2 regions of the Flavobacterium pallidum genome follow, and region 2 is predicted to be linked to the other one. Evidence: riboswitches for the same ligand, from Rfam matches in the RefSeq annotation. Region 2 holds a riboswitch; the other holds the start of a gene.
What was found. A riboswitch is a leader RNA that binds a small molecule or an ion and turns the genes downstream of it on or off. The one in region 2 is predicted to bind S-adenosylmethionine.

Region 1 (4,727 bases), 810 kb from region 2:
GTTTATCGTACAAAATTAAGAGCAAAATCGATCAGCGGAATATAGTTTATTAAGTATCCTTATTATGAAAAGAAAAATATTTTTAGTTGTTATATGGCTTGTGATGTGTCCCATTTACGGACAGGTACATTTTGATGAAAGGGTCAACATTTATGACGTTGATTCATTAAGCGTTGATATTATTTATGATGATTTTGACAACGACAATGATATCGACCTGATAAAATACAGGACCTTTAATGAAAGAAATGTATTGCTGCAAAAAAATGAAAATGGGGATTTAAATTTAAAATTGCCAACACTTGTAGCCAGTGGTGTAAGTCCTATTGTGTCTTTGGATATGAATAACGACGGTTATCCCGACCTGATTACGTATCATACATTTGACACCATTGGAGTTTTATATAATCTGCACAATGACACCTTTAGTGAGGAACAAACATTGCTGAGCTTTGCCGGTTCCTATTCTATATCCCCGATTAAGTTCGACTACAATAACGACGGTTTTATTGATTTGATCGTAAAAAATAATGACGGTGACGCTTATGTGCTGCTAAACAACCAGAATGGTGGTTTTTTACCCGCACAATATTTAATGGAAGTGGGATTTGGCTCTACGAACATATACAAAATCGATGACATTGATAATGACGGTGACTATGATTTATATGTGCGCGACTTCTATAGTTTGAAAATTTACATCAATAACAATGGCACCTTCGTTGTATCCGACTCCCTTCAGATAACTTCAAGCTTCGAAGATTACGGAATACTGGACATCGACGGAAATGGATATAACGATGTCTTATATTGGGAAAATGACGCCATCAGGGCTAGATATTTCGGATTTGATCCCACTACACATCAGGTTATTGTCATCAATGATTCGGTTGTTGCGCCAGGGATTTCATATTATACATTTTCCAATAATGGCAGCGCCATATTTATCAAAAATACAGCGGCCGGGGTTTATGATGTTTACATTGCCTTAGAATCCCAATTGCATCATTCAGACGTCTACAAATTCAATATCAGCAATGGGGTTTTCAGCGCTCCTCAGGCGGTATTGCCGGACTTCGATATTAATGTATTCACGCTGGGCAATTATAAATTTCTCAACCTTAATGATAATGGCGCTATTGATTTTGTGTTTTCCTCCAGTTCCAACTCACAAAACATGATCCTTGTGAATTATGACATCGATAATTTGTCGGACCAGACCCAGTGTATACAACAAACCATCAATACAGATGGATTTACGGTAGTTGATATGGATGGTGATGGCGCGGAAGATGTTTGTATAGGGCAGCAGAACGGATTGGGTTATTTCAAAACGATGGTTAATAATGAATATGGTGCCATAAAAAATTTAATAGGCGTAATGGTGAACCCGAATGCCTCAATGTATACTTTGAATTACATTATGGATTTTGACAATGACGGCGTGGGCGATGTTATTGATTACAGTTCTTCAGACATGTACGCAAAAGTTTTTAGAAATTTAGGAGACGATCATTTTGTATATGTGCAAAATGTTGCTATCCCTGTCTTAACGGCAAAAATGCATTTTGCAGATATTGACAACGACGGGTTCAGGGATTTGCTTTTTCAAAAAAACCCTTATATCGCCGGCGACGAACTCATGTGGGCAAAAAATAATGGTATTGACTTTGGTAGTATCCAACCCATATCTTTTAATTATCCCCATGATGTTGATACGGTCTCATTGGATTTTGGTGATGTAAATAATAACGGTACCAGTGATATCCTGATGCTAAGTGATTATTATTCTAATAATGCATACCATTATGAAGTCATTTTAATTGAAAATCAGAACGGTGTTTTCTCTGCCATAAACATCGCAAGCCTGACAGGCAATTATGGCGATGGAGTGGTTAAAATAAAGGACTTCGATCAGGATGGCGATTTGGATTTTTTTATATATGATAAAAGTACAAGGCCTTTTTTATTTTATAGAAATGATGGCCAAAATAATTTTCACAAAATTGTTATCGAAAACATCAATATCCATGACATAGCGTTCGACGATAATGATGGAGATGGAAAATATGAAATCTATGCAACGAATTATAACCCAAATTCCTACTCAAGTGATATTTTTTATTACAGAACTACAGATTTTACAAATTTTACAAAATTTGGAATAGACTCGTTCGATACCTATTTTCAAGACAGGGCAGATTTATTATTATTCGATTACAACGGGGACAAGAAAAAAGACTTATTTGTCAGTAAACCAAATTTTGTCAGTGGTCTGGTATCGGTTTACATCAATTCCTCAAATACGCTTTCAGTAGCAGAAACTGCCGATAGTAACCATTTAAAAATTTTCCCTAATCCTTTTACGAATGCTATCCATTGGGATGGCGAAAATAATATGGATTACCAACTGCAATTATTTACCTTAGACGGTAAATTGATTCATGAAAGGAAAACCCCGGATAATAAAATGGATTTTTCGTTTTTGGAAAGCGGAATGTACATATTGGTTATCGAAAACCTGAATTCACATTCTAAAAACACCTGCAAGATCATAAAGAAATGATATGGATTTTACCGATTTCCGATTAAATAATTTAGCAAAAACGCATTCAAAATCAAGTAGGGAAACCGTGATATGCAGTCAAGGTTTGAATAAATAATTCCCGAGGCATATTGTCTTTTTAATTGTATGGCGGAAAATGCTTTTCAGTCACCCGCACTATATTCTGAAGGAATCCCAATTGCTAACGTGCAGTAAATCAAACGAAAAAACATTAGTTTTAAAAAAATCCAAAAATAAATTTGCATATTCCAAAACTTATCCGCTAACTTTGCGGCAAGTTCTTTAAAAGATTATTCTTATCCAGAAAGACCGAGGGAATTGACCCTATGACGTCTTGGCAACCTGTCGAAAGATAAGGTGCCACATTCAACCCTGAAAAGGGATAGATAAGCCAGCAAACTGTACGTTATAGTTCGAAATATATATGTGCGCTTCTGACTTGTCGGGAGCGCATTTTTTATTTTATGCGTTTTCGATATCTGGTTGGGAATATTTTTTAACAACAAAAATATTTACAACAATCTTTAAAACCATCAGAAAGATGAAAGAGCAAACCCAACTTTTGAACTACATCCCTGTAGATGAACTCACCGGATCGATTGCCGTCCCGATTTACCAGACTTCAACATTTGTACAGGAAGCGCCCGGCGTACACAAGGGCTTCGATTATGCCCGGAGCAACAACCCGACAAGGAAGGTCCTTGAGGATCTTGCCGCAAAACTTGAAAACGGCAAGAACGGCTTTGCATTCTCCAGCGGCCTCGCAGCGATTGATGCTGTCGTGAAGTTACTGTCTGCCGGCGACGAAATTATCGCTGTCGATGATATTTATGGCGGTGCGTTCCGTTTGTTTACGCAGGTTTATGAGAAATTCGGGATCAGCGTGACATATGTTGACGCTACGGATTCACAAAATGTAGCCGATGCCATTTCCGCAAAAACAAAACTCATCTGGATTGAATCGCCGACGAATCCTACATTGAAGATTTCAGATTTGAGGGCGATTGGGACAATAGCCAAAGCCAATGAAATTTTATTTTGCGTCGACAATACTTTTGCGTCACCGATTGCCCAGAAACCGATTGATTTCGGGGCTGATATTGTCGTACACAGCGCTACGAAATACATTTCCGGACACAGCGACCTGATTGCCGGATTGGTGATTACCGCGAACGACGACCTCGGTGCTAAAATCAAATTCATCCAGAATGCATCGGGTGCAATACTCGGCCCCTTTGACAGCTGGCTGGTGATCCGTGGGATTGAAACGCTGTCATTGCGTATCAAACAACATGCTGAAAATGCACAGAAAATTGCGGAATACCTGCAAAGCGAAGACCTTATTGCCAACGTGTATTATCCCGGCCTGCCAACGCACCATAACCATGGGATTGCTAAAAGCCAGCAGAAATATTTCGGCGGCGTGATTGCCTTCGACCTGAAAACCGATGATAAGGAACTGGCTTCAGCCATTGTTTCGAATACGAAATTATTCAAATTGGCGGAAAGCCTGGGCGGTGTGAAAAGCCTGTGTTGCCTGCCCTGCGAGATGACGCATAAATCGATCCCGAGGGAAAAGCGTTATGCATCGGGGGTGGTGGATAGTTTGATTAGATTGTCGGTCGGGTTGGAAGATGCGGAGGATTTGATTGACGATTTACGTCAGGCGTTAATAGTCGCGAAAGAAAACGTCCTGATTGCCACAGACTCAATTTAATCTCTAAACCGCAGCCCCGGTAGAGCCAATATCCTTTTTGCCTTCGTGGAGATTTCATGCCAATTTACAAACGCGATAGGCAAAAAGATAGCGGCGATAACGGGAAATGTCTGCCAAAAAAATAAAAAAAATGTCACAAAAGAAATTAAAAATAGGATTATTCGGATTTGGCTGCGTCGGATTCGGACTATATGAAGTATTGCAGAAAACGCCGGGATTGAAAGCGGATATCCGGAAAATATGTGTGAAGAACACTGATAAAGAACGCGAAATCGATCCCTCGAATTTTACGTTTGATAAAAATGACCTCTTAAACGATGACGAAATCAATGTGATTGTGGAGTTGATCGACGATGCGGATGCGGCTTTTGAAATCGTTTCCTCCGCCTTGAAGAAAGGCAAGGCGGTGGTGTCGGCCAATAAGAAAATGATTGCGGAACACTT
Region 2 (4,727 bases):
CCGCTCCCGAACAAATCCCCGACGACATTCATTCCTGTCATCAGGTTGATTTCGATTACTTCAATGGGTTTGGCAGCTGACAAACGGGCCTCCTCAACGTCCTTTTCAATAAATTCATCAATGCCTTTTACCAAAGCATGCGTGATCCTTTCCTGGACTGAACCGGAACGCCATTCCTGAACTACTTTTTCGGTGTTCTTGGTGTCTCCTTTAATATTTTCAGCGAAATCGAGTAATCTTTCCGTAGCATCTTCGCGGCGGTTCAGCAAGACATCCTCTACGCGTTCAAGCAAATCCTTTGGAATCTCATCATACACTTCCAGCATTTCCGGATTCACGATTCCCATCGTCATGCCATGTTGTATCGCATGATACAGAAAAGCCGAGTGCATCGCTTCACGCACTTTATCATTACCCCGGAAGGAAAAAGACACGTTGCTGACACCGCCGCTGACATGGGCATGTGGCAGGTTTTCACGGATCCATTTAGTCGCGTTGAAAAAATCAAGCGCATTCCGCTTGTGTTCTTCCATGCCCGTGGCCACTGGAAAAATATTCGGATCGAAAATGATGTCTTCAGCAGCAAAACCCACTTCGTTGACCAAAACATCATAAGACCTTTTACAGATTTCGATCCGGCGCTCGTAAGTATCGGCCTGGCCGTTTTCGTCAAAAGCCATTACGATGACTGCGGCGCCGTATCTTTTAATCAATTTCGCCTGACGGATAAAGTTGTCTTTCCCTTCTTTTAACGAAATCGAGTTTACCACACTTTTCCCCTGGGTCACTTTGAGGCCGGCTTCAATAATTTCCCATTTTGAGCTGTCAATCATCACCGGGACACGGGCGATGTCAGGCTCGGCCGCAATCAGGTTCAGGAAAACCGTCATCGCATAAACACCGTCAAGCATCCCTTCGTCCATGTTTATGTCGATGATCTGTGCGCCACCTTCAACCTGCGTACGGGCGATTTCAAGTGCTTCTTCATAGCGTTCCTCTTTTATGAGGCGCAGGAATTTCCTGGAGCCAGTGACATTGGTCCTTTCACCAATATTGACAAAATTCGTTTCAGGAGTAACAATCAGCGGCTCGAGTCCGGATAATCTTAAATATTTGTTTTGAGGCATCAGGCGTTTTCTAAAATGGGTCTTGGCTTAAATTGTGCAGCGACTTCGGCGATCAGTTTGATATGCTCCGGCGTTGTCCCGCAGCAACCACCGATGATGTTAATGAGATTATCGGTCAGATATTCCCTGATAAGCAATTGCATTTCTTCCGGGGTCTGATCATATTGCCCGAATGCATTTGGAAGTCCGGCGTTAGGATGCGCGGAAATATTCAGGCTGGTATTCCTGGCCAACCTTTTAAGATAAGGCTTGAGCTGATCTGCTCCCAAAGCACAGTTAAATCCTATACTCAATAAAGGTAGATGTTCAATCGAAATTAGAAATGCTTCCACGGTCTGCCCGGACAATGTCCTTCCGGAAGCGTCGGTAATTGTTCCGGAAACCATTACAGGGATGTCAGATCGACGTTCTTCTTTGACCTCTTCAATCGCGAATAAAGCAGCCTTGGCATTCAGCGTATCGAAAATGGTTTCGACCAGTAAAAGATCACAGCCACCGTCTAATAAGGCTTCTGTTTGCTGTCTGTACGCCACCCTGAGCTCGTCGAAAGTGATGGCACGGAATCCCGGATCATTGACGTCAGGCGACATGCTGGCAGTCCTGTTCGTTGGCCCTATCGATCCTGCTACAAAACGAGGCTTATCAGGATTTGCAGCGGTGAATTCATTGGCTACTTCACGCGCAATTTTAGCAGATTCGAAATTAAGTTCGTAAACAAAATCCTCCAGGTGATAATCGGCCATTCCAATTGTAGTTGACGAAAAAGTGTTGGTCTCAACGATGTCGGCCCCGGCTTCAAAATAAAGTCTGTGAACCTCGCGAATAGCTTGTGGCTGGGTAAGTGATAAAAGGTCGTTGTTCCCTTTCAGTGGAAATGCAAAATCTTTAAAACGGCTCCCACGGAAATCGTCTTCAGAGAAATTGTAACGTTGCAGCATGGTGCCCATAGCGCCGTCGAGCACGAGGATTCTTTTTTGGATAATATCATGAATTCTTGACATACAATAAATTTATATTTATGAATGTCATCAGGAAAGCAGAAAATACAATAAAGTATTTATGTTGTTATCTATCCGGAAACCGGTAGAATGTAGCACCTTCTTTATAGGTAAAGGGTTGCTAAGGCTTCAACGGGTCTAATCCCTCTGCCTTTCGTGATAACTTTCAATAAAGTAATGAACGCTGCAAAGTACGTGATAAGAAACTGTTCCCGCAACATTTCAGGCAAAATATTCCGAAAACGTTTTAGTTCGAACCAAAAAAAAGCCCGCTATATAGCGGGCCTTAGTTTATAAGAAAGGAAAAAATTATTTTTTCACGATTTTCTTTACAGCAGTACCTTTATCAGAAGTGATGTTCAGCATGTAAACACCTGAAGACAAATCTGAGGTATTGATTTGAATATTGGAAGAAGCCACAAAGTTGTTGTTTTTCACTGTGCGTCCTTTCAAGTCCGTAACTTTAACATTGGTAATCAAAGCATCAGTAGTGTTGCTGATGTTTACAGTGCTAGTCGCAGGGTTTGGATATACTGCGAATTGCGATGCAAAAACATCTTCAGTACCCAATACCTGACTAACTGTCACGTTGTCAAGGAAAGTAGCTTGTGTACCTGCATTTACAACATTTGTAGAGTGGAAACCTAAGAAATAAGTTCCAGCTGTAGTTGGCGTGAAGTTAAAAGTCTTCTGTGCAAAAGCTACGTCTGTTACAGTCTCAGCAGCGATTGGAATAGTCATTCCTGCAACATCCTGTGTTGTACCTGCTTTTAATTCATATGTTGTTGAACCTGTACTTCCAGTTGCCAAATAGTTTCTTATATAATAAGTAACTGTTACCGGTGAATTGGCAGCAAGGTTAAGTCCTCTTGAAAGCAACCATACATCATTATTTCCGTCAGCTGCAGCACCTGCAAAAACCAAAGCAGAGCGCTCTCCTTCCTGAGTCAATGGCGTATTTGGACCAGCATTATAAACCCTCCATGCCTGACCTGCATAGCCCGTAGGAGCATCCTGTGTCCAGCCTACGAAACCAAAATTAGCCTCTTCAAAACTTGTGTTGTAAGGTACGGAAGCAACGTCAAACTCAGTTGAGAAAGAGATAGGCCCTTCCCAAATGCTGTAGTCACCCAATCCACAGTCAGTCCTGATGTAAAAGTCATAAACTGAATTCGGGCTCAAAGTAGACAAGACAACGCTTGTGTCAGTAGTTGATATCAAAGTACCTGTTCCCTGAGTGAATCCGATTGGACCCCATTCAAATTGATATCCTTCAGGTAATCCCTGCGCAGGAGCCGTCCATCCCAAAGCAACCGAAGTTGTTGTAGGTGCAGGAGGTACATAAGTGAATCCTGTTGGTGCAAAACAACTTACAGGCGTAAAAGTAAACTGCCATGAAAATCCTACGTTATCTTGCCATCTGTTATCCCATTCGATATAATAAGTCGTTCCTGCAGTAACCACTAAATCTGCAATCAAAGACCTGTAATCAGCCGCAGCAGAATCATCATTAAAAGCCACGCAGGCCAGCGTTCCACAAGTTCCTGAAAATACGTGAACTGCAGTATCCACTCCGGTAGTTCCACCAGGGTTCACAGCAAGGGTCGCATCAACCTTAATCATACCTCCTGAAGGAGCGGTAAATTTATACCACTTTCCATTAGGTGCAGTATCCGAATTACATCCGTTAACATACGTACCTGAAGCAATCGGTGCCATAACATAAGTCGATCCCGAAGTTACTGTAGTGGCGGCCGCACACGAAGCACCCTGTGCAAAAGCACCGGCACCAGTCAGGGCAATCCCAAATAATAGTAATAGTTTTTTCATAATTTTTAATTAATTGATTTAATGAACGGTAAAAGTAATCCTTTTTTGAAATAAAAAAAACTTATTTTCAAATCCTTGTAAATTTTAAGAAACGGTTTCATACATTTGCAGGCGAAAATTAAAAAAGAGGAGAAATTTGACTGATTGCAACCTCATGAAAAAATGCTAAAGCAAGTTCCCTTCTTTAGCCTGCGCAATCGACAAGACCCTCCGGAATTAAATAAAAAAATCAATTTTTATGGCTTATTTGTTCACCTCGGAATCTGTTAGTGAAGGACATCCCGACAAAGTTGCCGATCAGATTTCTGACGCTTTAATTGACAATTTCCTTGCTTTTGACACTGATTCAAAAGTGGCCTGTGAAACACTTGTGACAACCGGTCAGGTAATCCTCGCCGGAGAAGTAAAGTCAAAAACATATCTCGATGTACAGCAGATCGCCAGGGATGTCATTAAGAAAATAGGATACACCAAGAGTGAATATATGTTCGAGGCCAATTCCTGCGGCGTTTTATCTGCTATCCATGAGCAATCACAAGATATCAATCAGGGTGTTGACCGTGCAAACAAAGAGGATCAAGGGGCCGGAGACCAGGGGATGATGTTTGGTTATGCCACCAATGAAACTGCAGATTATATGCCATTGGCACTCGACCTGTCACATAAATTACTTCAGGAACTGGCGGAAATGCGCCGTGAAAATTCCGAAATCACTTACCTGCGGCCTGATGCAAAATCACAGGTAACGCTGGAATACGACGACAATAATAAA

Region 1: another riboswitch for S-adenosylmethionine. It lies ahead of HYN49_RS09540 (trans-sulfuration enzyme family protein); the one in region 2 lies ahead of HYN49_RS06115 (homocysteine S-methyltransferase family protein).

The regions. Positions count from the first base shown of each region.
Region 1 is NZ_CP029187.1:2,332,653-2,337,379, reverse strand. Features, by position in the region: gene HYN49_RS09550 (T9SS type A sorting domain-containing protein) at 1-19, shown strand, start outside; gene HYN49_RS09545 (T9SS type A sorting domain-containing protein) at 104-2,566, shown strand; SAM riboswitch class I at 2,860-2,959, shown strand; gene HYN49_RS09540 (trans-sulfuration enzyme family protein) at 3,108-4,283, shown strand; gene HYN49_RS09535 (homoserine dehydrogenase) at 4,414-4,727, shown strand, end outside.
Region 2 is NZ_CP029187.1:1,524,272-1,528,998, reverse strand. Features, by position in the region: gene metH (methionine synthase) at 1-1,127, opposite strand, end outside; gene HYN49_RS06115 (homocysteine S-methyltransferase family protein) at 1,127-2,128, opposite strand; SAM riboswitch class I at 2,190-2,291, opposite strand; gene HYN49_RS06110 (T9SS type A sorting domain-containing protein) at 2,435-3,955, opposite strand; gene metK (methionine adenosyltransferase) at 4,194-4,727, shown strand, end outside.